3 regions of the Paenibacillus sp. JT31N7 genome follow, and region 1 is predicted to be linked to each of the others. Evidence: riboswitches for the same ligand, from Rfam matches in the RefSeq annotation. Region 1 holds a riboswitch; each other region holds the start of a gene.

Region 1 (10,468 bases):
TCTTTTAATATTTCCGGTTTGCACAGTCCCTCGATATAGACCATATACACAGTCGTCTGCGTATAAGTGCCTACGGTATATTTGACGGTTTTCAAATCCGGGTGCTTGATTTTATGCCGGAGCAGGGACAAGTTGCTGACGATATCTTCGATAAACGCCTCTTGAGGTCCGATAACGACAAGCTCGTTCTGGGATTCGGAAACCGCTCTTTTCTGATATTTAACGACATCAAATATATAGGCGCAGCCAAGTCCTTCCATGCAGAGCGCCGCTTTACCGTGTACGATTTCCCGGACCGCATCCTGGGAGGCGTAAACCAGCTTCGCCGGCAGAGGGAACAAAGTCCCTTCGTCCAGCAGTTGAAGGAATTCCTCCATCTCATGGTCGCCTTGGGCCTCAGCAATGAGAACGGAAGCGACCTTTTCTTGAAGCGTCTTCACATCGACGATCGATTGGATGTAGATAAGAACACAGGAGCGTTCGTAAAGGAGAAAAGGCTGATAAACCGTATCCTCACTTCCTGCGAGAAGTTGCTGTATATTTTCGTACATCAGTCCCTTCATTTCCATGCGTACCCCTCCTTTAATCCATCCGGTATCCTTTTCTTTAGAATGCGGAAATTTCTGCAAGTTATACAGGAAAGCCGGACAAGCTTAGAGTAAGGGAGCGGATACAAAATTAGGGCGCTTGCTGTCGGGGCGCCTCCGCAAAAAGCAAAAACTCCCTTGCCACATAGACAAGGGAGTCTGGTTTTCGCCTTCCAGGAAGGTTGAGGATGGGAATCAGTCCGCGGCAGGCATCTTCCTGGCCGTTACGGCCAGCCGGTTCCAGGCGTTTATGACGACGATGGCCATAATAATTTCGGACGTCTGTACTTCGTCGAAATAAAGGCGCACTTCGTCGTACACGTCGTCCGGGACATGGGTTTCGGCAACGAGCGTAACGGCTTCGGTCAAAGCGAGCACCGCACGTTCTTCCGGCGTGAAAAACGGCGTTTCGCGCCAGGCGTTTAAGGCGTAAATGCGCTGCTCGGTTTCCCCGTGTTTGCGCGCGTCTTTCGTGTGCATGTCGATGCAGAAAGCACAGCCGTTCAACTGGGATGCGCGTATTTTGATCAGCTCTTTCAGCGTTTTGTCCAGGCTTGTGGACCCCAAGTACTGCTCCAGACCCAACATGGCGGCATAACCTTTCGGAATCAGCTGATCCATTTGAAGACGTGTTTTCATTGTGTATTCCTCCTCTTATTCGCATTCAGTCATATAACAGAACAGGAGGCTATTTCGTGACAGAAAAAAAAGAAAGGAGCGAAAAAGTTTTCCGCTTCCTTTGTTTGGGTTAACTCTATAGACGGATTCCGTGCAGCTTATCCGGATTGCTGACTATATACAAGCGGTCTACCCGGCCTTGTTCCCAGTCCCATGTCATGCTGACCGCAAGGACCGGACGCTCATCGCGGATGAGGACGAAGCCCAGCTCTCCGTTGATTCGGGCGGGAAGCAGGGAGCCGCTGAAATAACCGCGCGGCCAGATACCTTCGAACAGCGCCCGAATCCGGTGCGAGCCGTAAATGGGACGCAGCGCACAGCGGACTTTGCCGCCGCCGTCCGTAACCAGAACGGCGTCCGTTGTCATCTGCTCGATAAAAGCTTCAAAATTACCCGTTCTGGCCGCGTCGAGAAACAGTTTCACGAATGGGTCCTCCCGTTCGCTTTTTTGAGCGGGCGCCGTCTCCTTCCGGACAAGCTTCGTTTTGACGCGGCTGTAAATCTTGCGGCAGTTCTCTTCGGACTTATAAAGGGTATCTCCAATCTCCTTGTAGCTGTACTGGAGCGCTTCACGCAGGATGAACACCGCACGCTCGACCGGATTCAACCTCTCCATCATGACGAGCAGCGCGTAGGAGACGGTTTCTTCCTGCACCACTTGCTCGGCAAGGTCCGGCAGAACGGCCGATGGCTCGGGCAGCCATTCGCCCGTATACACTTCCCTCCGGCTGCGCGCGGATTGGAGAAAATTAATGCAGCGGTTAGTTACCGCCTTACATAAGTAAGCTTTGATATTAAAGATACGATCCAGATCCTGCTGCTGGATCTCCAGATAGACGTCCTGGATGATATCCTCGGCATCGCTCAGGGTTCCGAGCATCCGGTAAGCGATAGAATAGAGAAGAGGATGGTACTGTCTGTACAAGGCTTCCGTCATGGAATCTAAACCTCCCGTTTTCCTCTGTACCTGTTCTTTTTATCATAGCATCCTTTCGGATTTCAGTCTCCATACGGCATGTCCGCCGGTGAGGGAAGCGGGATAGGAAACTATTTTTCTCCTATGAACTTCCAGTATCTTGACTTTGCGTTTCCAAAAATTTATTATATGAACATATACTCATATTTTGCGTACTTTATAAAAAACGTTTGTTTGGAAAGAAGGAATGGAGATGGAGGAGCACCGCGTAAAAGGTCTTACCTGCGCCAACTGTACGCGCGAGCTGGAAGAACAGATTCAGAAGCTGGAACACGGAGCCGAAGCCAAGCTCAGCTATAACAGCGGCAAGCTGACCGTGGACAACCGGATATCCATGCCCGCCGTCGAGAAAATCCTGAGCGGCGACGGGGCCTATCTGGTCAAGCCGAAGCCTGCGGGCGTGCATGAGCACGATGCGGACGGACACAGTCACCATGGGCACTCACACGGTCACGACCATGGCCACGATCATGATCACGGCGGGCAATCCAACCGGTCGATTACGCGCAATCTTATCATTTCGGCGGTGCTCTTCGCGATCGCGTTTACCACGGACGGACGGATATCGGCCTATGTATCCATCCCCTTGTATTTGATCATCATGGCGCTTAGCGGTTACATGACATTTGTTAAGGGCGCCAAAAACCTGTTCCGCCTTAAATTCAACATTGATACGCTGATGACCATCGCGCTCGTGGGGGCCATCGCTATCGGCGAGTGGAAGGAAGCGACGCTTGTCGCCATCCTCTTCGGACTGAACGAGCTGCTGGAGGGAATGGGAATGGAGAAAGCGCGCCGCTCCATGGAAACGCTGCTTCAAGTGGCTCCCAAAGAGGCGGTCCTGCTGACGGACGGCAAAGAATCCGTCGTACCCATCGCGTCTCTCAAGATCGGAGACCTCGTTCAAGTAAGATCCGGGCAAAAAATTCCTTCCGACGGCATTGTGGAAGAAGGCAAAAGCTCGGTCAACGAAGCCGCGATAACCGGTGAATCCCTGCCTGTGGACAAAGCGCCCGGCGAGAAGGTGTTCGGGGGAAGCATCAACAACGAAGGCCTGCTCAAAATCCGCATCGAGAAGGCGTATGAAGATTCGTCGTTGGCGAAAATCCTGCATCTGGTCGAAGAAGCCCAGGAGACGAAAACACCGACGGAGCTGTTCATCAACCGCTTCGCCAAGTATTATACGCCGCTCATTATGATCATTTCGCTGCTGGTTATCGTCATTCCGCCGCTATTCCTGGGCGGCAGTTGGTCGACGTGGCTGTATCAGGGGCTGGCCGTTCTGATCGTCGGCTGTCCGTGCGCCCTGATTTTATCCTCGCCGATCGCCATCGTATCCGGCATTACCCGCGCTGCCCGCCACGGCATTCTGATCAAGGGCGGCGTATTCCTGGAGCAGCTGGGCAAAATCGATACGCTCGCGTTCGATAAAACCGGCACACTGACCAAAGGGGAGCCCCATGTGGAGAAGTCCGTCGTCCTGGATGAGCACAAGTTTTACCCGGCCGCCGCGGCCATCGAGAAGTCTTCCTCGCATCCTCTGGCCAAAGCGATCATGAAGGAGATAGAGGCGAAGGGCATCGTGGCTGAAGAAGCCGACTCTATCGAAACGGTATCCGGCAGGGGAGTCGTGGCCAGCTTCAAGGGAGAGCGTTACTGGCTCGGCAACGAGAAGAGCATGGAACACCTGCGGCTCCCGGCGGATATCCAGCAGCAAATCGACTTCCTGAAGGAGGAAGGACTTACTTTAGTTATAGTCGCCGATAACGAAAAGGTGCTCGGCATGTTCGGAATATCCGACGAGATCCGGGAGGAAAGCCGCGAAGTGATCGCCGCCCTGCATAAAGCGGGCATTCACAAAACGGTCATGCTGACCGGGGATCACCAGAAGACCGCCGAGAAAGTCGCCAAAGCCGTCGGTGTAAGCGAATATTATGGCAGTCTTCTACCCGAACAGAAGGTCGACAAAATCAAAGAGCTCGCCGCAGACGGTGCGGTTGCCATGATCGGGGACGGCATCAACGATGCCCCGGCACTCGCTTCCGCCCAGCTTGGCATTGCGATGGGCAAAGGAACCGACAGCGCGGTAGAAACCGCCGATATCGTGCTGATGCAGGATCACCTCGGCAAGCTGCCCGAGGCTATCTCCGTAGCGCGTCAGGTGAACCGGGTGATCAAGATGAACATCAGCCTTGCGCTCGGATTGAAAGCCATCGCCCTGCTTTTGACTATTCCCGGTCTGCTGACCTTGTGGATCGCCATATTGTCGGACATGGGAGCCACCATTTTCGTAACGCTGATCAGCTTGACGGTTCTTATCGAGAAGAAGCCCTCTTCTTTAGCTAACAAATAGAAAAAAAGTGCTCCGCACCGGGTGCGGGGCACTTTCTTATTGCGCAGCGGAGAAGGGACTCCCTTAACCGTAATGTTTTTGATATAATAAGCCGTATGGAAACGAAGGCGGTGAATGGATCATGCAAAAACCAATCGAAGACCTCTGTGACGAATCCTGCGCGGGGACGGAATCGGACGGAACGGCTCTGGAGCACGCGAAAATGAACGAATCGATGGCCGTAAACATGGCGGAGATGTTCAAAGCGCTCGGAGATCCTACGCGCGTCAAACTCATTTATGCGCTTTCCCAGCAGGAATTGTGTGTCCACGATCTGAGTGTCGTGCTTGAAATGGGGCAGTCCGCCGTCTCCCATCAGCTCCGGTATTTACGGAATGTCCGGATTGTTAAACGGCGCAAAAGCGGCAAGACCGTCTTTTACTCGCTCGACGACGATCATGTTAAAGAAATTTTCCGTCAAACCCTGCAGCATCTCGTGCACGTATAAGAAATAGAGTATCTATTCCCGGGGAATAGATACTCTTTTTTTTGCCGACAGGGGGAAGCTGATCATAACCTCAGACCCAACGCCGACTTCGCTGGCGAACCGCATTTTCCCGCGCATGGCATCGATCAGGCGAGTCGTGACCATCAGACCGAGCCCGGTTCCCCTGCTTTTCGTCGTATAGAAGGGAGCCCCCAGTCTTTCGATTTCTTCCTTGGTCATGCCGCTTCCGTTATCCGTGATGGTAATGATGGCTTTATGCTTCCGGACATAACCGTGAATGCGGATAAGACCGTCCGTTTGGGTCGATTCGATTCCGTTTTTGATCAGATTGACGAACGCCTGTTTCAGCTTGGAAGAGTCTCCCTCGATAAAAATATTGTCCTCGCAGGAAAGCTCGATTACGGCTCCCGACATGCTGGCATAAGGTTCAAGCATCGTCACGGCCTGCTGAAGCGAATCGCCGATATGGATGATGCCGGTTTCGGTCAATTCGGGTTTAGCGAAGAGCAGAAACTCCGAGATAATCTTCTCGGCCTGGTCGAGTTCTCCGATGGCGATGTTTAAATAACGGCCGAGCTTCTCATCGGCTTCTTTCTGGGAAATCTGGATATAACCGCGCGTAACTTGAAGCGGATTACGGATCTCGTGAGCGACGCTTGCGGCCAGATCGCTGAGATGCTGCAGCTTCTCGGCTTTCTGGATTTCGATACTCATCTGGTCGTGCCGGAGCATATGCTGAAACCACAGGATAAGCAGAACCGGCAGCAGGAGCTGTACGATCACGAGAAGACTTACTTGCGGCAGCAGATCCTTCCAGATAAAACCGTGATGCGAAACGATGTACGACAGCCAGATAAGCAGCGCGGCGGCGCCGATGCCCGCGTACAAGAGCGACAGGCCGATCTTTTTCCGCGAAGGATATTGGTAGAAGACACGGGCTCTCAACAGGATGGGAAGAAAACCCGCCGCATAGAGAATGACGTCCGAAACTCCGAAAGACGGGAACATAATCCCATGAAAAATCAGCATCATCCCAAGCGCCGTAAACCCTCCGTAATACCCTCCGTACATAAAAGCGAGCAGAAGAGGAACGCCTCTTAAATCCCAATAAAAATCGGGAACGAGATACATGACCGGATAGCTTATACTGAAAATTCCGGAAAAACCCATCAGGATTCCCATCAGAAACCGGTTTCGGATTTTTTCTCTTTTGTAAAATCGCGTAAGCATAAAAATCTGGTAAATATGAGGGGGAAATGTCATGATGAATAAATGGACTAGGGTATCTTTCACGGGCCGCACTCTCTTTCTGAAAGAAAAAAGAACTCAGATTCCTATTATGGAGTTCTCTGGCAGATAATGCAATAAATAATGATGCCGATTGCGCGGAAACTCATCAAAAATTGGTGAACATGGAGGATTATTTCACCAAGTTGTTGAATCTTTCAGAATAAGTCGGAGGTGGTTAGATTGAAAATACTCGTCAGCCAGCCTAAGCTGGAGCGGAACCTGGAACAACTGCAAGCGGAATTAATGATGTATCCCGACATAACCGCGGCTGTTTTCCCCGAAGGATACTTACATACCAATCTATCTCTGGCATGCGAGCTTGCGGCCCGTACGCGTACTCTTCTTATAAGCGGAACGAAAAATCCGAAAGACCGGGCCGTGATCATTAACCGGGAAGGGCAGATCGTGATGGACCGGGCCAAATACAGCGAATATAAATCCGTAAACGAAGAGGGCCTGATTATCACTCCGATTCTATGTGATGAACTGGTTTTGCAGGAGATAGGAGAGCCGGGTAACCGGGGGACCGATTTGTTTGTTCAGCCGATCGGCGTCGGCATGTTCAGTGAAGAACAGTTCGATGAATGGGTTGCAAAAGCGAAAGAAATCGCTTCCCGGCATCATGCCATGGTTATCGGGACGAGTCATGCGGACGGATCCTTTCGCGGCAGCGAAGTTTCGCTGCCCATCGCGTATTGGATAGACCGGGACGGCAAGCCGCTGTTCATTTCCAAATGCGATGTGCGCAGCCGTATTGTGGATCTCCGCACCAAACAAATCACGGTCTGCGAGGCTGCCGTAAAGGAGGATGTCTCGTGAGAACGGATAGAGAAGCTTTGAAACCTGAAGTGGAGGCTTACCTCAACCGAATCGGGTACGAGGGGCCGCTGGACGGCAGTTACGAAGCGCTGGCCCTGCTGCAGGAGCAGCATCTGCATACCGTACCGTATGAAAATCTGGACATCCTGAACGGTGTTCCGCTGTCGCTGGAGATTAAGTATCTGCGGCATAAAATCGTCGAGCGGCGGCGGGGCGGCTACTGCTTCGAGCTGAACGCCCTGTTCGGCTGGCTGCTGCGCAAGCTCGGCTACCCGGTTACCGATTATGTCGCCCGGTTCTGGCGAGACGAGACACAGCTGCCGCCCAAACGCCGCCATCACGTGCTGAAAGTGGAGGCGCAAGGAGTCAGCTACTTATGCGACGTAGGTGTCGGGGGCATCGTGCCGCGGAGGCCTGTCCGTCTTGCCGAGAAGCTGGAACAGCGGCAGGGCGAGGAGCTTTACGCCATGGAGCGGGACCCCGTATTCGGCTGGGTGCTCAGCGAGAAGCATCATGGCAGTTGGAGGCGCATTTACTCGTTTACCGAGGAGGCGCAGCTGCCCAAAGATTTTGTCATGGCCAGCTTCTGGTGCGAGCACAGCCCGGACTCCATTTTCGCTAAGGATGCGATGGTAGCCCTACGGACCCGGGAGGGACGCAATTCGGTCTCCGGCAAGGAGTTTAAGCTGTTCACGCCCGAAGGCGTGCGCACGTTCGTGCCTGAAAACGACGCGGCTTACAAGGAAGCTCTGCTTAAATATTTCGGCATTCCTCTGGAATAAAGCTTGCATAAATAAGCTTCGTTGTGTATAGTCATTCCTAAGTTAACCAATTGAATATGTTGGGAATAGGTGCTCAGCCCCTCGGGGGAGCTGGAGCTTAAAAGGGAAGTCCGGTGAAAAACCGGCGCGGTCCCGCCACTGTAACAGAGGAGTCAAGGCGATTATGCCACTGGTCTTAGACCGGGAAGGCAGCCGAAGATGATGATTCTGGAGCCAGGAGACCTGCCTATTCTGACAGCACTGCTTTACCTACGGGAGATAGGGAGGTGTTAAAGTACGGGCCGCTGATTATACAAACAGAGGGCGTCTTTATCCTTGCATGCTTCGGGGATAATGACGTCCTTTTCTTATTTTTCGCGTACAAATAAGCAAATGAAGCAGAGAACTCATGCAAACATCCAATTCAAGCCACTATCAGGAGGTCAAGATCATGAACGCATTGAAAAGCAGCAGTTTGGGATACCCGAGGATCGGAGCGGGACGTGAATGGAAGAAGGCGCTGGAATCTTTCTGGGCCGGTAAAATCGGGGAGCGGGAGCTGACAGACAAGCTGGCCGAGGTCCGTCTGGGAAATCTGCGCATTCAGCGGGAGAAAGGCATTGAGCTTATCGCCGTCAACGATTTTTCGGGTTACGACCATGTGCTGGATACGGCCGTTATGTTCGGGATCGTCCCGGCACGGTTTCATTACGAGGGCGGTGAAGTGCCTGTCGGCACCTACTACGCGATGGCGAGAGGGGAAGATGGGGCGGCCGCATGCGAAATGACCAAATGGTTTAACACCAACTACCATTATATCGTGCCGGAACTCCAGAGCGCCAAGCCGGAGCTGGTCGAGAACAAACCGTTAAAAGCTTACCGCGAAGCGAAAGAAACGCTCGGAATCCAGGGCAAACCCGTACTGCTCGGACTGTTTACTTTTTTGAAATTGTCCAAAGGGTACGCCGAGACGGAAACCGATGCCTGGATCGACCGGCTGCTTCCGCTTTACGGCGAAGTGCTGCGCGAGCTTGAACGGGAGGGCGCCGAATGGGTGCAGGTGGACGAACCGGTGCTTTCGACAAGCGTGTCCGCACAGGATCTGGAACGGATCGAACGGATCTACAAAGCGCTGGCGGAGGCCGCACCGGGCCTGAAAATCATGCTCCAGACTTACTTTGAATCCGTGGAATCCTACAGCCGGGTGGTCCGGCTGCCCGTTCACGGGATCGGGCTTGATTTCGTCCACGGCGGTGAAAAGACGCTGCAGCTGTTAAAGAGCGAAGGTTTCCCTGCCGACAAGGTTTTGGGAGTGGGCATCGTGGACGGCCGGAGCATCTGGCGTGCCAACCTGAAGGAGAAGCTGAATACGCTTCATGACATTTTTGCCGTGGTACCGGAAGAGCGGGTGATCCTCCAGACGTCCAGCAGCCTTCTGCATGTGCCAGTGTCCGCTGTTTACGAGGACAAGCTGGATCCGGTGCTGAGAGACGCCCTTGCCTTCGCAAACGAGAAGCTGGAGGAAGTCGTCCTGCTGTCCAAGGCGGCGGTGTCCCAAACGGCGGAAACCGGCGATGCGCTCCAGCGGAACGAAAAAGCGCTTGCCGCCCTCCAGTCCTCGGAAGCTCGCGGCAACAAAGCCGTCCAAGAGGCAGCCCTGCAGCTTCAGAAGGTACCGGCGGCACGGAGCGCTAGCTTCAACGAACGGCGTGCCCTTCAGCGCGAGAAGTGGAAGCTTCCTTTTCTCCCGACCACGACAATCGGAAGCTTTCCGCAGACAGCGGAAGTCAGACAAGCACGTTCCAAATGGAGAAAAGCGGAATGGACGGACGCGCAGTATAAAGCGTTTATCCGGAGCGAGATCGGGAAATGGATGAAGCTGCAGGAGGAGCTGGATCTGGACGTCCTCGTTCACGGGGAGTTCGAACGGACGGACATGGTGGAATTTTTCGGCGAAAAACTGGACGGTTTCGCCTTCACTCGCAACGGCTGGGTGCAGTCTTACGGCTCGCGCTGTGTGAAACCGCCGGTCATTTACGGCGATGTGGCCTTTACGCAGCCGATGACCGTCGAGGAAACCGTCTACGCGCAGTCGCTCACGAAACGTCCCGTGAAAGGGATGCTCACAGGACCGGTCACGATTCTCAACTGGTCGTTCGTCCGGGACGATCTGTCCAGAGACGTAGTCGCCTACCAGATTTCCCTCGCGCTGGAGAAAGAAGTGAAAGCTCTCGAAGAGGCGGGGATCGAAATGATCCAAATCGACGAACCCGCTGTCCGCGAAGGCCTTCCTCTTAAGAAAGAAGAGCACCGGGCTTATCTCGACTGGGCGGTCAACGCTTTCCGCAGCACTACGGCGAACGTCCGGGCCACGACGCAGATTCATACGCATATGTGTTACTGCGAATTCCACGACATGATCGGGTCTATCCGTGATATGGATGCGGACGTCATTTCCATCGAAACCTCCCGCAGCCACGGGGAGTTGATCGAAAGCTTCGAACAGCATACGTACGA
Region 2 (10,468 bases), on a different contig from region 1:
AGTACCTTTTTGATAGTATGGACCATAGGTTCCAAATCGGGCGTTAACGTGAATACTTATTTATCCATTAACGCCGGGGAAGTTCTGATTAATGTACTGTACACGTTTATTTACGTCGGAATCCAGTGTCTCTCCTCCAAAATCAGTATCACTGGTACGTGTCATATAAACAGTGCATCCTTTGGCCAGCAGTTTGTTTTTAAGAATATTACTGAACCGCAATGTGACATCCTTTTCTTTTCTAGAACCATAGGTTGCTCCATCATGACGTCCACCATGTCCTGGGTCAATGATAAAAGATCTTCCGCTAATACTTGGCATATAAAATTACCACCTTCAAAATAAAGTTAAGGGTTCTGGCCAGAAACCCTTTCACTTATATAGGTAACTATCAATATACTTTTAAAACTTGATTTCGAATTTCATTTTATAAATTTCTTACATAAAGGCTACCTGATTTCTCGATTTATCGTATAATCTTTACATATTACTGACAGAAGAAAGCCATTCTTTTTCCCCAGTGACTATGGTATAGTTGCAAGTGGATTTAGAAAGGTGGGACATCACGTGAATACAACTCCAATTCCGGCTTCCACCAAAAGCAGACAGCGGACTGCTTACTGGAAGCCTTTTTTATTTATCGCCATTCTCATAGGCGGATTGTTTTACGTAAAGTGGGAGCCATACTTCCACAAAGCTCTTACCGCGGCCGCCAAGCATGACATCGGGAAGTCGATTCTCGCCGGCACCGCCGAGCCTTCGCTGGCCGCGGCTTGGGACTACTCCGTCGTCTATTTCAAAGCCGTCTGGAAAGCCGCGATTCTCGGCATCGTCCTCGGCTCTCTGCTTCAGGTGCTGATCCCGCAGGACTGGCTGAAGCGGGTATTCGGCAAGCGCACCTTCGGCAGCACGGTAGCCGGCGGCCTTAGCGCCATGCCCGGCATGATGTGCTCCTGCTGCGCCGCTCCGGTAGCGGTCGGCATGCGCAAGCAGTCGGGCTCCATCGGGTCGGCTCTCGCCTTCTGGATCGGCAACCCGGTACTGAACCCGGCAACGATCATTTTCATGGGCTTCGTGCTCGGCTGGAAATTCGCCGTCCTGAGAATAGCCGCAGGGATCGTGCTCGTGTTCGGCGTCTCGTACTGGGCGGAGCGCCTCGTCAAGAAGGACGAGGTAGTGACCGGCGAGCTTCCGAAGACGCCGGCTATGCAGCCGCAGTCCGGACCGGTTGTCGTCCGCTGGCTAAAAGCGCTCTGGACGATGTTCTGGACCGTGGTTCCCGTTTACTTCATCGCCGTGTTCATTCTCGGCGCCGTACGCGCCTGGCTGTTCCCGGCCCTTGACCCCGCGATCGGCAACAGCCTCGTCGCCTTGATCGGGCTCGCTTTGGCCGGAACCCTGTTCGTCATCCCGACCGCCGCGGAAATCCCGATTGCCAAAACGATGATGGCCCTGGGACTGGGTACGGGCCCGGCCGCCGCGCTTATCATGACGCTGCCCGCCGTTAGCCTGCCGTCCCTGATTATGGTGCGCAAGGCTTTTCCTGCGCGGGTTCTCTGGTTCACAGCCGGTATGGTTGCCCTGACGGGAATCGTAACGGGCGTAGTCGGCATTTTCGTTCTATAAGTCGGATTTGCAATTCAGGCTTTGATTCGATAAAAATACTTTACGCGAGAGGGCGGGCCAACCCCTCTCGTTTTTCTTTTGCCCAATTAAAAGACAGCGATTGCAAAAAACAGCTAAAAGAGAGCCCGCGAAGCGGATTCCGACAGCCTTTCTGCCTTGAAAATCACGCCTTTTCCGCAATTGACAAGGTTTGGGACATCCTGTAGTATTATCACGGAAAACCGCATATTTGTGGAAACAGGTATTTTAGAGACACTCTAAAATTTAAAAGGGAAGAACGGTGAAATGCCGTCGCGGTCCCGCCACTGTAAGGGGAAACACTCTCATTCACATCCGGCAAGAAGCCACTGGAACTAAGACGTTCCGGGAAGGCGCCGGTATGGACGCCCCGAGCCAGGAGACCTGCCTGTTTTGACAGCACTGATACGACCTACGAGGAATAGGGAGGTGTTTGAGATCGCAAACTTTTTTTGTTGCGTGCATAAGACATCGTGTTCCCGTGCGAAGGGAAGGATGTCTTTTTTTGTGTGCGGAAAAGAGGCCCGGGACCGGAAACCGCCGGATCGGAATCATCGGAAAGAGCTTGCGGAGCCGGCAGCCTGGCCGCCGGTGTAAAGAATCAGCGTTCGAAAGCACAGCCGGGTAAAACCCCGTTCTGCCGCATCACCGCCAATTAAGGCGGCCCCACATCATAAAGGAGGATTTCCGATGAATATCCGCAAACCCCTGGCGTCTTTCCTGCTTATAGCCGGAATCGTCTGCTTTTTCCTGATAAACGAGCCGGAATCGGCTTACGCCATGCATATCATGGAGGGATTTTTGCCGCCCTTCTGGGCCTTATTCTGGTGGGTTGTCTTCCTGCCATTCTTCATTCTGGGCGTCCGCGCTCTGGTCCGAATTACAAAAGAAACGCCGGAACTCAAGCTTATGTTGGGCCTGGCCGGCGCCTTTACGTTCGTTCTGTCCGCCCTGAAAATCCCCTCCGTTACGGGGAGCAGCTCCCACCCGACAGGTACCGGACTCGGAGCCATCTTGTTCGGACCGCTCCCCATGAGTGTCCTCGGCTCCGTCGTCCTTCTCTTCCAAGCCCTCCTGCTGGCCCACGGCGGTCTTACGACACTGGGTGCCAACGCATTCTCCATGGCTGTTGCGGGACCGTTTGTCGGCTATGCCGTGTACAAGCTCATGATCAAATCGACGGGCAGGCAGAAGCTCTCCGTCTTTACGGGAGCCGCGCTTGCCGATCTGACCACCTATCTGGTCACTTCCGTGCAGCTTGCAGTGGCATTTCCCGCAGCCGAGGGCGGCATGCTCGCGTCTTTCGCCAAATTTGCGGGCATTTTCGCCGTGACTCAGATTCCGCTCGCCATCAGCGAAGGATTGCTGACGGTACTGGTTCTGGGCTGGCTGCAAGCCTACACGCCGCATGAAATTTCCGCTCTGCAGCGCAATTTGAAGGGAGCTGACCGTTCATGAAAACGTGGAAAAAGAATGTGTGGATTCTGGTTGCGGTCGTCCTGCTTGCCGTGCTGCCGCTCGTTTTCGTCCAAGGAGAGTTCGGGGGAGCGGACGGAGCCGCGGAAGAAGCGATTCAAGAAATCGCTCCGGATTACGAGCCCTGGTTCGCGTCGCTGATGGAGCCTCCGGCTGAAACCGAAAGCATGCTTTTCGCACTGCAGGCTGCGCTCGGGGCCGGTTTTATCGGGTATGTGATCGGCCTGTATAAGGGGAAAGCCTCCAAACCGAAACCCAAGGCATGATGCTCAAGCGGATTGACACGATTTCTTATGCCAACGCTTTCCGGGGAATCTCCCCCGTCTGGAAGTGCGGATTCGCCGCCTGCCTCTTTATCCTGTCCTATGTCGGGACGCCGCCGGTTCAAGCGGCTGTGTTCGGCTGGATCACCTTTTGGTCCCTGCTTTATGCGCGTGTTCCCGGCAAGCTTTACTGGCTCGTTTACGGCGGATCTCTGCTGTTTTTCGCCGCCGGCCTTCCGGCTCTTCTGCTCGAATTCGGAAGAAATACGGGGACCGGGACCCCCCTTTCTTCGGGGTGGACCATCGGAACGGCCGGTTCGTGGACCGTTTATGTCACGGGGGAATCTTTAGCCCGCACGGCGGAACTGTTTATGCGGGTTTCCGCCTGTCTGGCTTGTCTGCAGTTTGTTTTGTTCACGACACCCTTGCTGGAAATTCTTCAGGTGATGAAAAAAATCCGCGTTCCTCAGATCGTGATCGAGCTGACCCTGATTATGTATCGCTTCATTTTTTTGCTCGCCGATACGGCTCACGGTATGCGGACCGCCCAGCGCTGCCGGGGCGGCCAGAACGGATTCTTGGGCGGGCTGCGCGATACCGCTCTGCTGATCGTTCATCTGTTCGGCCGGACGATGCAGCGTTACCGTGGCCTAACCTACGGGCTCACTTCCCGCGGCTTCACGGAACAGATCGAACTTGCCCCCTATGAAGCGGCCCCCGTCCCGCGTCGCTACAAAGCCGAAGGCGTGATGGGGATTCTTATGCTGACGGCAGCACAGATTTGGCTGAAATGGAGGGGACTCGCATGAATCCGAATCCAGATCAGAATCAGAACCCGATTATGGAACTGGCGGGCGTCGTCTACAGCTATCCCGGCACCGGAAAAAAGGCCCTGGACGGACTCAGCCTAACGATTCCGGCCGGCCGGAACATCGCGCTTTGCGGACATAACGGCTCCGGCAAATCGACGTTTTTCCTGCATGCCGTCGGCATTCACCGGCCGCAATCCGGAACCGTTCGCTGGAAGGGTGCTCCTGTGTCCTACAAACGTAAGGATCTGCAAGAGCTTCGCAGACAGGTGGGGCTCGTGTTCCAGGACCCCGAGCAGCAGCTCATTCTCGGTACGCCGTACGAGGACGTCTCCTACGGCTTGCGGAACGCCGGCGTTCCCGAGCCGGAAATCCGCGTCCGGACCGGGGCGGTATTGGAAAGAATGGGCCTGGAACAGCTCGCCCACACCCCTATCCATCACCTCAGCCTCGGGCAGAAGAAGCGCGTCACTCTGGCCGGCGTTCTCGTGCTGGAGCCGAGCCTGCTGCTGCTCGACGAGCCGACGGCGTATCTCGACCGCGCGTCGGAACGGCTGCTGCTGGATGAGCTGGCGGACATCGGGCGGAGCGGCGTCACCGTGGTCATGGCGACCCATGACATGGACCTGGCCTACACGTGGGCGGACCAAGTGCTGGTCATGGACAAGGGCGCATGTCTGCTGCAGGGGACGCCCGAGCAGGTTTTCGCGGAGACGGAGACCATCGAACGCATCGGTCTGGAACTGCCCCTGCTTCTCCGGCTGTGGCAGTCCCTTCCCCGTGCGCTGCGGGAAGGCTCCGGCCCGCCAAGGAGCGCCGATGCCTTCGGGGAGCTGCTCACGGCCCGGCTTCAAGCGGCTGCCGCGAAGAGCTAGCCGGTTCTCGCCGACGCAAAAAAAAGCAGGTCAGGAATTTCTCCTGTACCTGCTTTTTGTTAGGTCTCGAACCGAGCCGGGCAAAGCCCGTTTGTGCGGCCGTTAAAACCCGGGCCGCGCTCTTTTCCCGATGCGATGCTTAAGCTTTCTTGATATCGAAAGAGCTTTTCAGCGATACCGTCAAATTGAAGACCAGATGGTCCTTCGTGGAGGCTTTAGGGTCTACATTGAAGTACCCGTGGCGGAAAAACTGGAACTTATCGTTGCCCTCCGCATCCTTCATGTTCTCCTCCACAAAGCCGTTCAGAAGCTCCAGAGAATTCGGATTGATCCGGTCGAGGAATGTACTTCCTTCTTCCTTCTCCTCCTGTTCCGGAAGGACCAGCGGCTCGTAGAGCCGGAACTCGGCAGGCACGGCGCGGCTCGCTTCCACCCAGTGGATCGTCCCCTTCACTTTGCGGCCGGTAAACCCGCTACCGCTCTTCGTTTCGGGATCGTAGGTGCAGCGGAGCTCGATCACGTTACCCGCTTCATCCTTAACCGCTTCTTCGCATTTGATGAAGTAGGCGTGCTTCAAACGCACTTCGTTGCCGGGAAATAAACGGAAATATTTGCTCGGCGGATTTTCCATGAAATCGTCCTGCTCGATATAAATCTCCCGTGAAAACGGAATTTGGCGGACGCCCATCTCCGGGTTCTCCGAGTTGATTTCCGCGTCCAGCATTTCAACCTGGCCTTCGGGATAATTCGTAATAACCACCTTCAGCGGTTTTAGAATGCCCATCGTGCGCGGAGCCTTCAATTTTAAATCTTCCCGGATAAAATGATCCAGGTATTTCACATCGACCGTGCTGTCGCTCTTCGTCACGCCGATTTCGCGGCAGAAATTGCGGATCGATTCCGGCGTAAAGCCCCGGCGGCGCAGCCCCGAAACCGTCGGCATGCGGGGATCGTCCCAACCGTCCACAACCCCTTCGTCCACCATCTGCTTCAGATAGCGTTTGCCCATGATCGTATCCGTCAGCTTCAGCTTGGCGAATTCGTATTGATGCGGTACATGTTCCGTTTCGCACTCCTGGATGACCCAGTCGTAAAGCGGACGCTGGTCCTCGAACTCCAGGGTACAGATGGAGTGGGTAACCGCTTCGTAGGCATCTTCCAACGGATGCGCGAAAGCATACATCGGGTAGATGCGCCAGGCATCCCCGGTGCGGTGATGATGCGCGTGCGAAATACGGTAAATGACCGGATCGCGCAGGTTGATATTCGGCGAAGCCATGTTGATTTTCGCCCGGAGGACCATTTCCCCGTCCTTAAACTCGCCTTTGCGCATGCGCTCGAACAAATCCAGGCTTTCTTCCGCCGGACGGTCCCGGTACGGGCTTTCCTTGCCCGGCTCCGTAAGCGTTCCGCGGCCTTCACGGATTTGATCCGCATTAAGCTGGCACACGTAGGCTTTTCCTTTGCGGATCAAAAACTGCGCTTTTTCGTACATATAGTCGAAGTAATCGGAAGCGAAAAAGAGGCCGTCCCATTCAAAGCCCAGCCACTGCACGTCTTCCTTGATCGCTCTGACGAACTCCTCGTCTTCCTTGGCGGGATTCGTATCGTCGAAACGCAGGTTCGTCTTGCCCCGGAATTCGTCCGCGAGTTCGAAGTTCAGGCAGATCGACTTCGCGTGCCCGATATGCAGATACCCGTTCGGTTCGGGCGGAAAACGCGTGACGACCGTATCTACACGGCCTTCGTTAAGATCTTCGATCACGATGTTTTTAATGAAATTGGTATTAGTTGTGCCGCTTTTGTTCTCCATCCGGATCAACCTTTCTTTCTTATCGGAAATCGCTGCCGCAGTCCAATTCGGTATTTGTATTCCATCATACCCATAACAAACGGAGAGTTCAACCTGCAAAAGACGATCGGCGCCCCGAAAAAGTCCCCGACCTTTCCCTTCCTTCGCGTCTTCATCACTCTTTATTCCCTCTCAAGGCCGTTCCTAAGTATATTCCTCGTTTTTCCTTTGCCGACCCGTACAGCCTGACCGCACTGTAAATATCGCTTTTCTTTAAAATGCCCCTCGGGCCCGCACAGATTACCGCGCCATGCTCTGAAGCCAAAAAACCGCCCTCGGATCGAAGCCCGAGAACGGTTCTTAACGAAAGGTTTGTGCGAGGTACCCCGAGAGCATTCGAAAAATACGGAGTACCTACGATAATGTCGGATAATAACCCGATATTCCCGGTTTTTCCCGGTCGTTTCCGGTTGTTTCCGGTTGTTTCGTGTTATTTCAGATCATGCCGGGCGATTCCCGAGCATCAGCCGCAGCTCCCAAAATTTCCGGCGAAGCTCTTGCCCCTCTCCCGTTTCATACAGAAAACAGACCAGCCGTGAAAAATCAGTACTCGCGCGCGCTCAGCTTGTAAATCACGCTTGCGGATTCCGCCCGCGTGGCGCCGTTCAACGGCTTGAATGTGCCGTCTTCATAGCCGTCGATCAGACCGAGCCCGGCGGCCTTCCGCATAAACGGCACCGCCCAGGTCCCCGCCGTGCCTTCGTCGGCGAAAGAAGCCGTCTTCGGCACGGGAAGCCCGTCCGGCGTTATGCCGCTGCCGTAAGCGAAGGCGCGTACCAGCATGGCGGCCATCTGCTCGCGCGTGATGGGCTCGTCCGGCATGAAGCGGTCATCCGTGACGCCGGAGACGAGCCCCGCGCTGTAGGAGCGGGCGATGACGTCGGCGTACCAAGCGCTCTTCGCGACGTCACGGAACTGCTGCTTGCCGTCCGCAGCAGATGGAAGCTGCAGCAGACGGGCCAGCATTGCCGCGAACTGGGCGCGTGTCACGCCCGCCTGAGGAACGAAACGGTTCGCGTCCATGCCATCCACGATCTGCCGGGCGGCGAGAACTTCCACAGGTCTTTTCGCCCAGTGAGTGTTCATATCCGCGAACGTGCGGCTGACCGCGAAGACGGCCGCATACGAAGAACCTTCGACGGCAAACGTCATGCCGCCCTCATTTTCGATACCATTTACATACTTCCACTCCGAATCGTCCTCCGAGTAAACGAAGGCGCCCATTTTCTCGGGATCGGCCCCCAAATCGGACGCCGCGGCATGAGCGAGGGTCACGGTTGCGGGCTTTTGAAGATTCCCGATCATCCGGCTCCCGGCCGTTATTTTGATCTCCAGGATGGAAGACATAGGCGATGCGCCTTCGGGATAAGCCGATGTCAGGCTCTCGGTCGCGTGCGCCCGGCGGAGTGAAAAAACCACTTCCTCACTGCCGTCCACTTGTAGAGAACCCGGGTCCATCCTCAGCGTTCCTTCGCTGGTCATAATGAGCAGTCCTTTGGGCTGGCCGCTGCGGAAGAAGGATGCCGGAAGATGAACTTTCGCCCCGGCGGTGTTGTCTTTTCCAGACGAGACGGCCTGCACCCCGATCAGGGTTACATCCGGATTTTTAAGCAGCGGCTGCAAATTCTCGTCGGCAACCTTTACATCCAGCATGGCATAGCCTTTTTCCTGGATCACGGTTGAGTCCGCCTTCACGGCAGTGGCGGGTTTTTCCGAAGGTTGTCCGTTTCCGTCCTCCCCTCCGGTATTCCCGCTGCTTGTCGCGATATCGTAGCGGTAGGTCTGGACTTCACTGACGGCTCCGCCTACGGCCGAGATAACTCTCAGGGTGCGTGTCTGGGAGATCTCGATAGGACCGGTATAAACGGCAGACTGTACGGTAGGTGCCGCTCCGGTCAACGTGTAATACATTTTGGCACCGGGATCGGCTGCGGTCAGCGTGACTTTCTGTGTACCCGTGTAGCTTCCGCTCCGAAGACTGGCCTGCGGAGCTTGGGGCTTCTTCTCGAACGTAAGCTCGCCGCTCACCCAAAGCGGACTTTTCTCATCGTTGTAGGCAACCAGTAAATATTTGCCGGCTTTATCCGGCTTGTATGTAAGAGAAGCTTTTCCTTGACTGGCTTGAAACGTTAAAGTTTTAACGAACTGGGGCTCCGTGCCGTTCGACGTGTAAGCGAACAAATCCGCCTTACCGGCACCGCCGGCACCCGCTGCGAGGGAACCGTCTTTGTTAAGAAGCCGGATGTCAGCCTGAAGCTCGCCCGTTCCGGTCAAATTCGTATCGCCGTTAGCCGCTTTGATATTTACACGCGGTGTTTCCATGGCTTTCTTGACATCGATCAGCCCGGACCCATATTCATCGTCAAAACCGGAGGGTCCGAGATCCTTGGCGGTTTCGGAAATGATGCGGCCTACGCGCTCTACCCTTTCGGGAGTGGAAAGTTCATCCAGGCCCGCATCCCCGGCGAGGATTAGAGCGGCAAGGCCGGACACCATCGGAGCCGCCATAGAAGTGCCGTTGCGTCCCGTGTAGCCGTTGCCCTTGTCCGTGCTGTAGATGTCCACTCCCGGTGCGACTACGCTCAGGCTGCTGCCGGAGTTGGAGAAATCCGCCACGATAAATTCCGTTTGGGGATACCAGTCCACGGCGCCTACCGCAAGGACTCCCGGCAGCTTGGCCGGAAAGGCCACATCCTTCACGAACCGGTGGGCCAACGGATCTTCGCTGCCTTTTACCTGGTCCAGTTCTCCCGTATCGTTGCCCGTCCAGTGATTGCTTTCGTTCCCTGCGGCGGAAACGACGATTACGCCTCTTTGCAGCGCATATTGGACCGCTTCTTCCATAACCCGGGAAGAGCTCGCCGACGTCAGGCTGAGATTTACCACATCCGCTCCGTGATCTACGGCCCAATAGATGCCTTCGGTAATGACGTCCGTTCTTCCGTAGCCTTCGTTGTCGAGAACCTTAACGGGCATAATTTTGGCTCCGCTGGCCACTCCGGCAATACCGACTCCGTTGTCCTTCCGTGCCGCAGCAATGCCCGCCACGTTCGTGCCATGGCCGTTATCGTCCCGGGTATTCGGCGTGTTAGTGACGAAATTGTACCCTTCCACTAGGCTTCCTTTCAGATCGTCATGGGAAGGGTCCACTCCCGTATCGACAACGGCGATCACAATACCGGACAGTTTGGCATCCGCCGTACCGGTATCCGCGAGATCCGACTGGATCGCCCGGTACCACCACTGCTGCTCCACGTAAGGATCGTTCGGCACGGAAGCCGCTTTAGCGGGCGAATCCGCTGCACCTGCGGCACCCGTCGTTGTCCGTGCCGCCGCTCCCTGCCCGGCTCTTCCCTTCGTTCCGGCGGCCTCCGTCTCGGCGGCCCATACGGGATAAACGGGTTCGACGAAATCCACGTCGGGGTCGTTCTCCAGCTCCTCAAGCACGTCCGAAACCGGCTCGGACTTGGGAAATTCCATCGTGACCAGACCCTTGGGTCCTACACGCTGCTTGTATTTCGGACTCGGCGGATCGGGAAGTTCCGCTTT
Region 3 (10,468 bases), on a different contig from region 1:
GAACGTGATAGGCGGAGAAGATTACAAGGTCATCGCTCCGCAAGGTATCAAGATTTTCGGCCGGGACGGAAAACCGGCGTGGAGTACCGATGCGCGCGAGTTGAAGCACGGGGACCGGCTGGAACTTCGCGGCTGGATCGGCGGCAGCGGCGAAAGCCTCAGCAGCGTCGTAAGCACCGCAAGTGCCGGTAACCACGAGGGAAGCAGCGGCGCCGCAAGCGCAGGAAGCCTCGACGCGGCCGTGCTGCGCAGCTACACCGTGGAGCGAGCGGAAGACCGCGAGCCGAGGAAAACGGACTCGGTCTACCATCTCGTACAGCCCGCAACCGGGAAGCTGACGAAGTTAAGCGAGGCGCAGCTTGCCGATTTGCATAATCCGCAGGCCGTCCTGGGAGAATCCGGCGCGCTGATGCTGGTGGATGCCGGGAGCGCCCGCTATACGATTATCGGCGACGAGACGGATTCGCAGCGGACGGTGAAGCTGCTCCTGTCATCGGACCCGAAGCGGCTGCTCTGGGCGCAAACCGACTACGTTAAAGACAACGTGACGATAACCGCGTATGACATTGCGTCGAAAAGGGCCCGGACAATCGAAACGAAAGATCTGTCGGCGGGAGACCTGCAAGCGGCCGGTAAGGAATATGTTATCGATTCCGAGCTTGGCTACCTCAAACTTCGTTGACTGAGCCAGCAAGTTTGAACCATAAAATCCGCCTGCGGGCGGATTTTATTTTGCGCTTCTAAGAAAAGGAGGATTCGCTCGGGGGTCTTTTGCGGTATAATGGACAGATGTACGTAACGATGATGTGGAGGCACGGCCAGATTGAGAAATTATCCATTTGCATTTGATCCGACAAAACCTTTCGTTCAGCAGGCAAGCGACTGGATTGCCGACGTGTTTTACGAGCTTCTGCCGGAAGCCGGTTTTGAAGTGAGAGATGAACAAATCTATATGGCGTTTCAGCTGGAGAGGGCTTACCAGGAGAAACAGACCATCTTTGCGGAAGCGGGAGTGGGAACCGGGAAAACGCTGGTGTACCTGCTCTACGCTCTTACTTATGCCCGCTACACGAGGAAGCCCGCGATTATCGCGTGTGCGGACGAGTCGCTGATCGAGCAGCTGGTCAAACCCGAAGGGGATATCGCCAAGCTTGCCCGGCATCTCGATCTGACGATTGACGCCCGGATGGGCAAGTCGCAGCACCAGTACATCTGCCTGAATAAACTGGACGATACCCGGGGCGGCGGCTCCGACGATGAGGAAGTCTTCAGCGAGATTTATCACGGCCTTCCCGCGTTCGTCCACTATCCGGATACGCTTCAGTCCTTCTTTCCGTACGGCAACCGTAAGGAGTACCCGGAGTTGACGGACGAGCAGTGGGGCCGGATCGGCTGGGACGTGTTCCAGGACTGCCTCGTCTGCAGCCAGCGCCACCGCTGCGGCCAGACGTTGTCGCGCGAGCATTACCGCAAGTCCGCCGACCTGATTATTTGTTCCCATGACTTCTACATGGAGCATGTCTGGACCTACGAGGCCAGAAAACGGGAAGGCCAGCTGCCTCTTCTGCCGGAGCACAGCTCCGTCGTTTTCGATGAAGGGCATCTGCTTGAAACGGCCGCGCAGAACGCGCTCACCTACAAATTGAAGCATTCGGTATTCGAAAGCATCGTCATCCGGCTGCTGGAAGGCGAGGTTAGAGAAACGCTCGCGCTGGCCATCGAGGAAGCCATCGTCCAGAGTGAAACGCTGTTCCGTGTGCTGGAAACCGGCAGTTATTCCGTCCCGGCCTCGGATCGGAAGGAATTCGCCTGGAGCGAGGAGTTGAAGCGGGAAGTAAGCCGGTTCCGGCAGTTGATCGACGTGATCGAGGAAGAACTCGTATTCGAGAGCGGACTGTCCACGCTGGATGATTACCAGCTCAAAATCGTCGAGGAGCACCTGGAAATGATTCAGCTTGCTTTGAGTTTGTTCGATAAGCCGGGTCAGCTCATTTCATGGGTTACCGAGGATTCCGACGGCATTACCCTTGTCATTATGCCGAAAATGGTCAAGGAAATTTTAAGAGACCGCGTGTTCTCGAAAAAAATGCCGGTCGTGTTTTCTTCCGCGACCTTGTCCGTCAACGGCTCTTTCGACTATATGGCGGGCAGTCTGGGCATCGAAAGCTTCCTATCGTTCTCCGTCCCTTCACCTTACGATTACAGCGCTCAAATGAAGGCGAGCCTGTATCCCGATAAGCCGGAAGAGGACAAAACCGGTCGGGTTCTGGAACTGCTCCAGGAATCCGACGGCCGGGCGCTTATCTTGTTCCCGTCCCGCGAGGCGCTGGGAACCTTCAGACGGAGCTTGGCGCTGTATCCCGAGTCTGCCGCTTACCGGTTTTTGTTTGAAGGCTCGGCGGAAATCAGCCACCTCATTTCGTCGTTCCAAAACGATGAGGAAAGTGTCCTCTGCGCGGTAACGTTGTGGGAAGGGCTTGATATACCGGGACCATCCTTGTCCCATGTGATCGTCTGGGAGCTTCCGTTTCCTCCGGACGATCCCGTCTTCGCGGCCAAGCGGAAAGATTCGGCTCAGCCGTACGAAGACGTAGACATGCCGTACATGCTGCTCCGTCTGAGGCAGGGCATCGGGCGGTTGATCCGCTCACGCGATGACCGGGGCATGGTATCCGTTCTCGGTCGCGATCTGGATAATCCCGCTGTCAGAGAACAGATCCGGGGGCTTCTGCCGGATTGATCGGGATGGTAATTGTTGCCGATTTCGGGCTTATCCGCTATGATAGACAAGATACTTCCGGTTCGTATTCCGGCCGGACGATGATGAATTGAATAATTCGGTACAGGTGCTTGCCGCTGGAATTTTAACGCGGTACAGCTTAATAGGGAAGTCCGGTGCAATACCGGCGCGGTCCCGCCACTGTAACAGAAGAGTCGCAGCAACGAGTGTCACTGGTATCCGTACCGGGAAGACTGCTGCCGATGATGACGCTGATAGCCAGGAGACCTGCCTGTATCCGTAACACGATCAACCTACGGGAGATAGGGAGGTGTTAGATGCGTTCTGTACCGAAATCACGGGCGTCTTTCCCTTTGTCTGCCAACGAAGGGGGGGGGCGCCTTTTTGCATGGGCAGCCCTAAATATATCAACGGTCGAGGTGAGAATTTGCAATCGGTTTGCAATAAAGAAACGGTACGGGAGTCGGGGGAGGCCGGGGGCTCTCAGGGCTCATCCGCCAAAAAATACGGAACGGCACGCGGGCAAACGGCCTTTCCGCTCCTGCTGGGCGGCTTGTCGCTTTTCCTTCTGATCTCCGTGACGGCTGCCGTCATGCTCGGTTCCGTACGGATCGAGCCCGTCACGGTCTGGAAAATCGCTTTTTCGCATATGCCGGGATTCGGAAGCCTGATCGAACACGATTGGACGAAAGCGCAGGAGCAAATTATTTGGAACATCCGCTTTCCCCGCGTTCTGCTCGGTCTCGTGGTAGGGGCGGGCCTGTCCGCAGTCGGGGTGACGATCCAGGCGCTAATCCGCAATTCGCTCGGCGACCCTTACATACTCGGGGTATCGTCCGGTTCGTCGGTTGCGGCTACCCTTGTTCTGCTGTTCGGAGGATTCTCGTTTCTGGGCGCTTACGCACTGCCGGTATCGGCCTTTATCGGCTCCCTCATCGCCATGGCGCTTGTCTTTACCTTCGCGAGGGTCGGGGGCCGCATTTCGACTACCCGGCTGCTGCTTGCGGGAACCGCCGTTGCGAGCATGATGTCGGCGTTTACGAGCTTCATCGTCACGATGGCGCCGAACGCCCAGGGCATCCGCTCCGTCGTGTACTGGCTGATGGGCAGCTTGGCCGGCGCCAAGTGGGAATACCTCACCGCACCGGCTCTGATCGTAGTGTCCGGTATCCTTTTCCTGCTCTTTCAGCATCGGTCCTTAAACGCTCTTCTCGTGGGCGAAGGCGCGGCGGGAACGATGGGGGTCAATGTGCCGGCGTTCCGGACCTGTCTTGTGATCGTGACCGCGCTGATTACGGGAACGATCGTGTCCGTCAGCGGCTCGATCGGTTTTGTCGGCCTGATGATCCCCCATATCGTCCGGCTGATGATCGGCTCCGACCACCGCAAGGTGCTTCCGGTCAGCGTCCTTTTCGGGGCCGTCTACGTCATATGGGCCGACGTTCTGGCCAGGCTCGTGCTTGCGCCGGAAGAACTGCCGATCGGCATCGTTACGGCGATTTGCGGAGGCCCGTTCTTCATCTGGCTGCTCCGCAGAAGCTCATACGCATTCGGAGGAACTTCAAAATGAACCTGGAAGCAAATCATCTTTCCTTGAGCATAAGTGCCAGGAAAATTCTCGACTCCGTAAACCTTGCCGTCCGCGAAGGCGAGTTTATCGGCCTGATCGGCCCGAACGGGAGCGGGAAATCGACCCTGCTCAAAACGCTCTACCGTGAGCTTAAGCCGGACGCGGGACAGGTGCTTCTGGATGAGCGGGAACTGCTGAACATGCCTTACAAAAAAGCGGCCGAACTGATGGCCGTCGTCAGCCAAGAATCTTCTGTCGAATTCGACTTCAGCGTCGCCGACATGGTTCTGATGGGAAGATATCCCCACAAGAAATGGTACGAAAGCGATACGGAGGCGGACCGGGAAATTTGCTTTCGCGCCTTGGAGACAGTGGGACTCGGTCCATTCGGAGAACGCAGCTTTGCGACCTTGTCCGGTGGCGAGAAGCAGCGGGTGCTTATCGCCCGGGCACTGGCGCAGCAGGCGAAGTTCTTGATTCTGGACGAGCCGACGAACCACCTGGATATCCGCTACCAGCTGCAGATCATGGAGCTTGTCCGCTCCCTGGGCATGACGACGCTGGCCGCCCTTCACGATCTGAACATGGCCGCATACTATTGCGACCGTCTCTACATCATCAGCGAGGGAAAGATTGCGGCGGAAGGAACGCCCGCCGATCTTCTCGTCCCTGCTGTTCTCCGGGACATATTCGGCGTTCACGCCGAGGTGAATCTGCACGCCCTGACGGGCAAGCCGGTCATTACGTATTTGCCGGAATCTCTTTTTAACGCCGGAATAAAATAGACGGAGGAATTCTTTTGAACCTTATGCGATCTCTTAAACTTTCTTTATTCGTATGCCTGACTCTTGTTTGCATGGCCGCTCTAAGCGCCTGCTCCGCTGCTGACTCCACCAAAGAACTTGTCCCGAGAGGTGCTGTGGAGACAACGGAAACACCGGCGGCTGCCGTAGATTTGGATAATATGGGGCAGAAGCTTCATTTTACGGAAGCGCCTAAACGGGCCGTGACACTAAATCAGCACGCTACGGAAGTGATGCTTGCGCTTGGCCTGGAGAAAAACATGGCCGGCACCGCTTACCTGGACGATCAGATCCTCCCGGAGCTGCAGGAAGCTTACAAGCGGGTTCCCGTGCTCGCCAAAACATATCCGTCCAAGGAAGTTTTCGCGGAGGCCGCTCCGGATTTTGCCTATGCGGGCTGGAAGAGCGCCTTTACGGAGAAAAGTCTGGGTACCCGGGAAGAACTCGCCAAGCAGGGGGTTCAGACTTACCTGCAGGAATCTTCCAATAAGACCGCTCCGACTCTGGACGATGTGTACCGGGATATTTTGAATATCGGCCGCATTTTCCGGGTGGAGGCTAAAGCGAATGAGCTCGTGGACGGCATGAAGCAGCGCTTGAAAGACATTCAGGAGCAAATCGGCACAGTCGATACTCCTCTGAAAGTGTTCATTTACGACAACGGGGAAGACAAAGCATTTACGGCGGCCAACACGTACATTACGAGCCTGATCAACATGATCGGCGGTAAAAATATTTTCGACGACATTCAGAAAAGCTGGGTCGAAGTCAGCTGGGAAGAGGTGGTCAGCCGCAATCCGGACGTGATTGTCATCATGGATTACGGCGATACGCCGGTAGAGAAGAAGAAAGAGCTTCTCCTGGGTAAAAGGGAGCTGGCCGATATTCCGGCCATCAAGAACAAGCGGCTGCTCGTTCTCCCTCTGTCGGCCGCTTCCGAAGGAATCCGCGCACCGATCGCTCTGCAGACGCTGGCGGAAGGGTTATATCCGGATAAAGTACATAAAAAATAAGTTTTCTCTAGCTATCCAGCCTTTGGGCAATACCGTTTAGAGTCCCTGACCGAATATGGAATGAAATGAGCCCCTGCGAAAGGGGCTTTTTTTTGTATATTTTGAATCTAAAAGGATAACGGGGAAGTGATTTAAGAAAGTTTTAATAGATGCTTCATAAGGGGTTTATTTTTTAGGCCTATGATGACAGTGGCAGTTAAATACGGAATCGTTCAGGAGGATGAATATGAACAAGAAATGGCTTGTGCTGGGAAGTGTAATCGGAATCAGCAGTCTCATGATGGCCACGACGGGAATTAATGCCATGGCCGGAACTTCGGGGTACGACGCCTATAAGTCGGCCTTGAAGAACACGAAAACAGTCAAAAGCGTGACCGTTCAGGCGGCAGGATCTTTGCGGGACAACGGAAACGCGGCTCTGAGTGCAAACGGGACATTTAAAATGAGCCGGGAAGGCGGCTCGGCAAGCGGTGCGGGTGAAGTTTCCGCAGGAGGCGCGAAACAAACGCTTCAATTTTACAAGCAGGGTGAGCAAGCCATCTTCAAACCCGGAAGCAGCGATGTGTACTATGTGAAAGATGCGGCTGGCAAAACGCACAAGCGGTTTAAAGATTCCGCAGAAAAGGAAATGCCGCAGCAGGTGGAAACCGTAATCGACGCGCTGGTCGGAAATCTGAAAGATTATGTGGCCGTCGATGTAAAGAACGACGGAAGCAAACGCGTATCGGTACAGCTCGACAGTGCCCAGCTGCCGGCTGTCGTCCAGGCGATTGCACCGATTGCCATCAAGCAGGCGTCCAAAGAACACGGCGGGCCGGAGAAGAAAGCAAGCGCGCCGGAAACTCCGTTCGGCAAAGATTTTCTAAAGGGCGCCGCTCCCGAGCTGACCGAGGATATTCGCATAGAGAAAGTCGCCGTTAACGCGACGATCAGTCCGTCGAACTATATTCAGCACCAAGAGGCGGAACTGACCGTATCCGGCAAGGACGCCGGGGGCCAAGCTCATCAGGTTGTCGTTCATCTTCAAGCGGATCTGTCCGGGTACGATAGCACCACGCCGGATACGGTGGACCTGAACGGCAAGAACGTCCAGCCGATCCAATCCGAGCACCGGAATAAGTGGCAGGGAAAAAACGGCTGATCCAGCCGCATCTGGTTTCGTTCGCAGCCGGTGGACCCGGGTAACCGGCCGTCTGCCGGCTGCCGGACGATGAGGGAAGAGGTCATAAGGATGGAACTTATTTTGGAAGCCTGCGGCTTAACCAAGCTTTACCGCGGAAGCGGACGCGGAATAAGAGATGTAAGCCTGCGGCTGGAGGCTGGCGATGTCTACGGGCTGCTCGGCCCGAACGGAGCCGGAAAGACGACGCTCCTGAAGCTGATCACGGGTCTGATCCGGGTCGACAGCGGTACGGTCACCCTGTTTGGCGCCGACAGGACTCTCCATCACGAGCAGGCGATGGCGAATGTCGGCTGCATGATCGAATCGGCCGACTTTCCCGATTTTCTGACGGCTTGGCAGTATCTTCAGCAGTCCGCGCGTTTTTATCCGGGAGTGACAGGACAGCGGATGGAGGAGGTGCTGGATACCGTGGGACTGCTTCAAGTACGGCAGGAGAAAATCAAAGGCTTCTCGACAGGCATGAAACAGAAACTGGCCTTGGCCGCCGCCGTTTTGCCGAAGCCGAAGCTTGTCCTGCTGGATGAGCCTACGAACGGTCTGGATATCGAGGGTACCGTGATGTTCCGCAGGCTGATCCGCAAGATGTCGGCCGAAGAAGGAACCTCGTTCCTTATTTCCAGCCATATGATCCACGAGCTCGAGCAGCTTTGCAGCCGGGCAGGGATTTTGGACGGAGGCAGCCTGAACAGAGAGGCGGCTGTATCCGATTTGCTGCTCGGAGGCCGGACGCTCGAAGGGTTTTACATGGAAGAAATACAGAACAGGGGGGAGCTTCAAGGTGCATAGATGGAAAGCGGGTTACGTGAACGAGCTTTATTTGCTGCTGTATCGGAAAAAAACCGCTATCTTCGGGGTGGTCTCCGTACTGCTTCCGATTCTGCTTGCTGTCTCGTTACAGGCGCTTCAGCCTGTGCTGGGGTTGCTGGCGGTCAGCCAGTCTTTTCCGGTTCAGATGCTCGGTTTCTACACGGCGCTGTGGATTCCCCTCATTATTTTGACGCTTACGGGCGACCAGTTTCCTCACGAAGTCGCCTCAAGGACGCTTAAACTCTCTTTTCTGCGTCCCAACACACGCTTTCACGTATTCAGCACGAAGGTGGCCGCTCAGGGATCCGCCGTTGCTCTACTGCTGGTGCTGCTCTTTGTGGTCACGCTGCTGTGCAATATGTTCGCGGGAACGCCCCTCGGCATAGACGAAGGATTGGCCGCTGCCATAGCGTATCTGGCCGCTTTTGCCGCAATGCTTGCCCTGTCGGCCGTGTTTGTTTTTGCCGCACAGTTTTTCAAAAGCGCCAGCGGATTCGTCGTCTTCGGCATTGCTTTGTATGCGGCCGCCAAGCTGGCTCCATTCCTCGTCCAGTCGTTTTCGGCGTTCTCGCCCATGTCCTACACCGATTGGCATCTGCTTTGGCTGAACGACGGCGTCCCGGCGGGAAGACGGATGACGGCTTCTCTGTTCCTGCTTTCCAGCAGCCTCTTGTTTTTTGCTCTCGGTTATTATAAATTTGATCGAAAAGAAGTGTGAACGGGGAAAAGCCTATGTCAATCCGTTTCAAGCTGCTGCTTTCTTATGCCGCGATGCTTGTTATCCCGCTCGTCATGATGCTCATAACGGCGATGCTTCTCGTCGTGGTGTTCCGCGGGGATTTGCAGTCGATCAAAGACCAGCACGGCGAAGGCCGATTCGAGAACCGCAGCATCGAACGGCTGCTCAAAGAAATCAGACGTACCACGGAAATTAACCCCGAGGCTTGGACGGATACGTCTTACCTGAAGGAAATCGACGGGGAGCTGCAGCGGAACCAGTCCAATCTCGTTTTGCGCAAAGGCGATGAGATCGTCTATGCGGCGGCCTCCTTTCCTTATCCGGAGCTTCTTAAGAATCTGCCGGTATATGAGAGGCCGGGGAACGTGGCCATGTCCAGGCCCGAGCGGATCGGCAAGCAGCTTGTCGAAGTTTCTCATGCGGATTTCAAGTTTGAAAACGGTCAGAAAGGCAGCCTGTTCGTCGTGACGACTGTAAGCCCGTTCGTCACTTTCGCCCGGAAGTTTTTCCCGATCTTGTTTATCGCTTTAATCGTCATTCTCATTCTCACGCATACGCTGCTGACTTATTTCGTTTCACGGAGCATCATTAAACCGCTGAACACGCTGAAAGCCGCGATGAAACGGATAGAGGCCGGCGATCTGGATTCCCGGGTCGTGCCTTCGGGCAGAGATGAGATCGGCGAGCTGAGCGCGGCCTTCGAGCAGATGAGGAAGAAGCTTAAGGCATCCATCGAGACGCAGCTTCAATATGAAGAAAACCGCAAAGAGCTCATCTCGAATATTTCTCACGATATTCGTACACCGCTGACGGCCATACGAGGGTATGTGGAAGGGCTCGGGGACGGAATTGCGGATACCGAGGAAAAACGGGAGAAATATATCGGTATCATTACCTCCAAAGCGGAGGAGATGGATCACCTTATCGACGAGTTGTTTTTATACTCCAAACTCGATTTAAACCGGCTTCCGTTCAATTTCGAGGCCGTCGATCTGCACGCGTTTATCGAAGATTTATCTTCGGAGCTGGAGTTCGAGCTCGGCAAACAAGGCATCCGGTATTCGGCCGATATTAGGCTGAAGCCGCATACGGAACTGGCTATAGACCGCGATAAAATCAAGCGGGTTTTCGTGAATATCGTCGACAACAGCGTCAAATATATGAATAAGCCCGGTAAACAGATCGGGCTGAAGGTCCTGGGAAACGGGCAGGAGGTCCGCATCGAAATATCCGATAACGGCCGGGGCATCGATCCCGAATCTCTTCCGCATATCTTCGAGCGGTTTTACCGGGCCGATCCGTCGCGCAACAGCGATACCGGAGGCAGCGGCCTCGGTCTTGCCATTTCCAAGCAGATTATCGACGGCCACGGGGGCACGATCCGGGCAAGCAGCCTTCCGGACGAAGGCAGCTGCATTACGATCGTGCTTCCGATCCGGACGAATAAAGAGAGTGATTCCGTATGAAATCCATCCTGATCGTGGAAGACGAGCGGCTGATAGCCGAGCTGCAGAGAGATTACCTGGAGGTTCACGGATTCCGGGTCGAAATCGCGGTGGACGGGGAGAACGGACTGCGTCTCGGCTTAACCGGAGAGTACGATTTGATTCTCC

The links. Region 1 has a riboswitch for cobalamin ahead of metE (5-methyltetrahydropteroyltriglutamate--homocysteine S-methyltransferase). Riboswitches for the same ligand answer to the same signal wherever they lie in the genome.
Region 2: another riboswitch for cobalamin. It lies ahead of AC58P5_RS20195 (energy-coupling factor ABC transporter permease); the one in region 1 lies ahead of metE (5-methyltetrahydropteroyltriglutamate--homocysteine S-methyltransferase).
Region 3: another riboswitch for cobalamin. It lies ahead of AC58P5_RS17735 (FecCD family ABC transporter permease); the one in region 1 lies ahead of metE (5-methyltetrahydropteroyltriglutamate--homocysteine S-methyltransferase).

Annotation. Positions count from the first base shown of each region.
Region 1 is NZ_JCAUAT010000001.1:192,766-203,233, forward strand. It holds gene AC58P5_RS00840 (spore germination protein) at 1-569, opposite strand, end outside; gene AC58P5_RS00845 (carboxymuconolactone decarboxylase family protein) at 783-1,226, opposite strand; gene AC58P5_RS00850 (RNA polymerase sigma-70 factor) at 1,342-2,202, opposite strand; gene AC58P5_RS00855 (heavy metal translocating P-type ATPase) at 2,435-4,594, shown strand; gene AC58P5_RS00860 (ArsR/SmtB family transcription factor) at 4,716-5,081, shown strand; gene AC58P5_RS00865 (ATP-binding protein) at 5,094-6,374, opposite strand; gene AC58P5_RS00870 (hypothetical protein) at 6,543-7,190, shown strand; gene AC58P5_RS00875 (arylamine N-acetyltransferase family protein) at 7,187-7,972, shown strand; cobalamin riboswitch at 8,023-8,216, shown strand; gene metE (5-methyltetrahydropteroyltriglutamate--homocysteine S-methyltransferase) at 8,403-10,468, shown strand, end outside.
Region 2 is NZ_JCAUAT010000004.1:336,972-347,439, reverse strand. It holds gene AC58P5_RS20205 (N-acetylmuramoyl-L-alanine amidase family protein) at 61-321, opposite strand; gene AC58P5_RS20200 (permease) at 568-1,626, shown strand; cobalamin riboswitch at 1,849-2,050, shown strand; gene AC58P5_RS20195 (energy-coupling factor ABC transporter permease) at 2,335-3,102, shown strand; gene AC58P5_RS20190 (energy-coupling factor ABC transporter substrate-binding protein) at 3,099-3,386, shown strand; gene cbiQ (cobalt ECF transporter T component CbiQ) at 3,383-4,192, shown strand; gene AC58P5_RS20180 (energy-coupling factor ABC transporter ATP-binding protein) at 4,189-5,067, shown strand; gene AC58P5_RS20175 (glutamine--tRNA ligase/YqeY domain fusion protein) at 5,207-6,880, opposite strand; gene AC58P5_RS20170 (S8 family serine peptidase) at 7,463-10,468, opposite strand, start outside.
Region 3 is NZ_JCAUAT010000003.1:694,882-705,349, forward strand. It holds gene AC58P5_RS17725 (TolB family protein) at 1-682, shown strand, start outside; gene AC58P5_RS17730 (ATP-dependent DNA helicase) at 824-2,740, shown strand; cobalamin riboswitch at 2,828-3,029, shown strand; gene AC58P5_RS17735 (FecCD family ABC transporter permease) at 3,129-4,310, shown strand; gene AC58P5_RS17740 (ABC transporter ATP-binding protein) at 4,307-5,095, shown strand; gene AC58P5_RS17745 (ABC transporter substrate-binding protein) at 5,119-6,126, shown strand; gene AC58P5_RS17750 (hypothetical protein) at 6,353-7,267, shown strand; gene AC58P5_RS17755 (ABC transporter ATP-binding protein) at 7,358-8,095, shown strand; gene AC58P5_RS17760 (ABC transporter permease subunit) at 8,088-8,834, shown strand; gene AC58P5_RS17765 (sensor histidine kinase) at 8,849-10,321, shown strand; gene AC58P5_RS17770 (response regulator transcription factor) at 10,318-10,468, shown strand, end outside.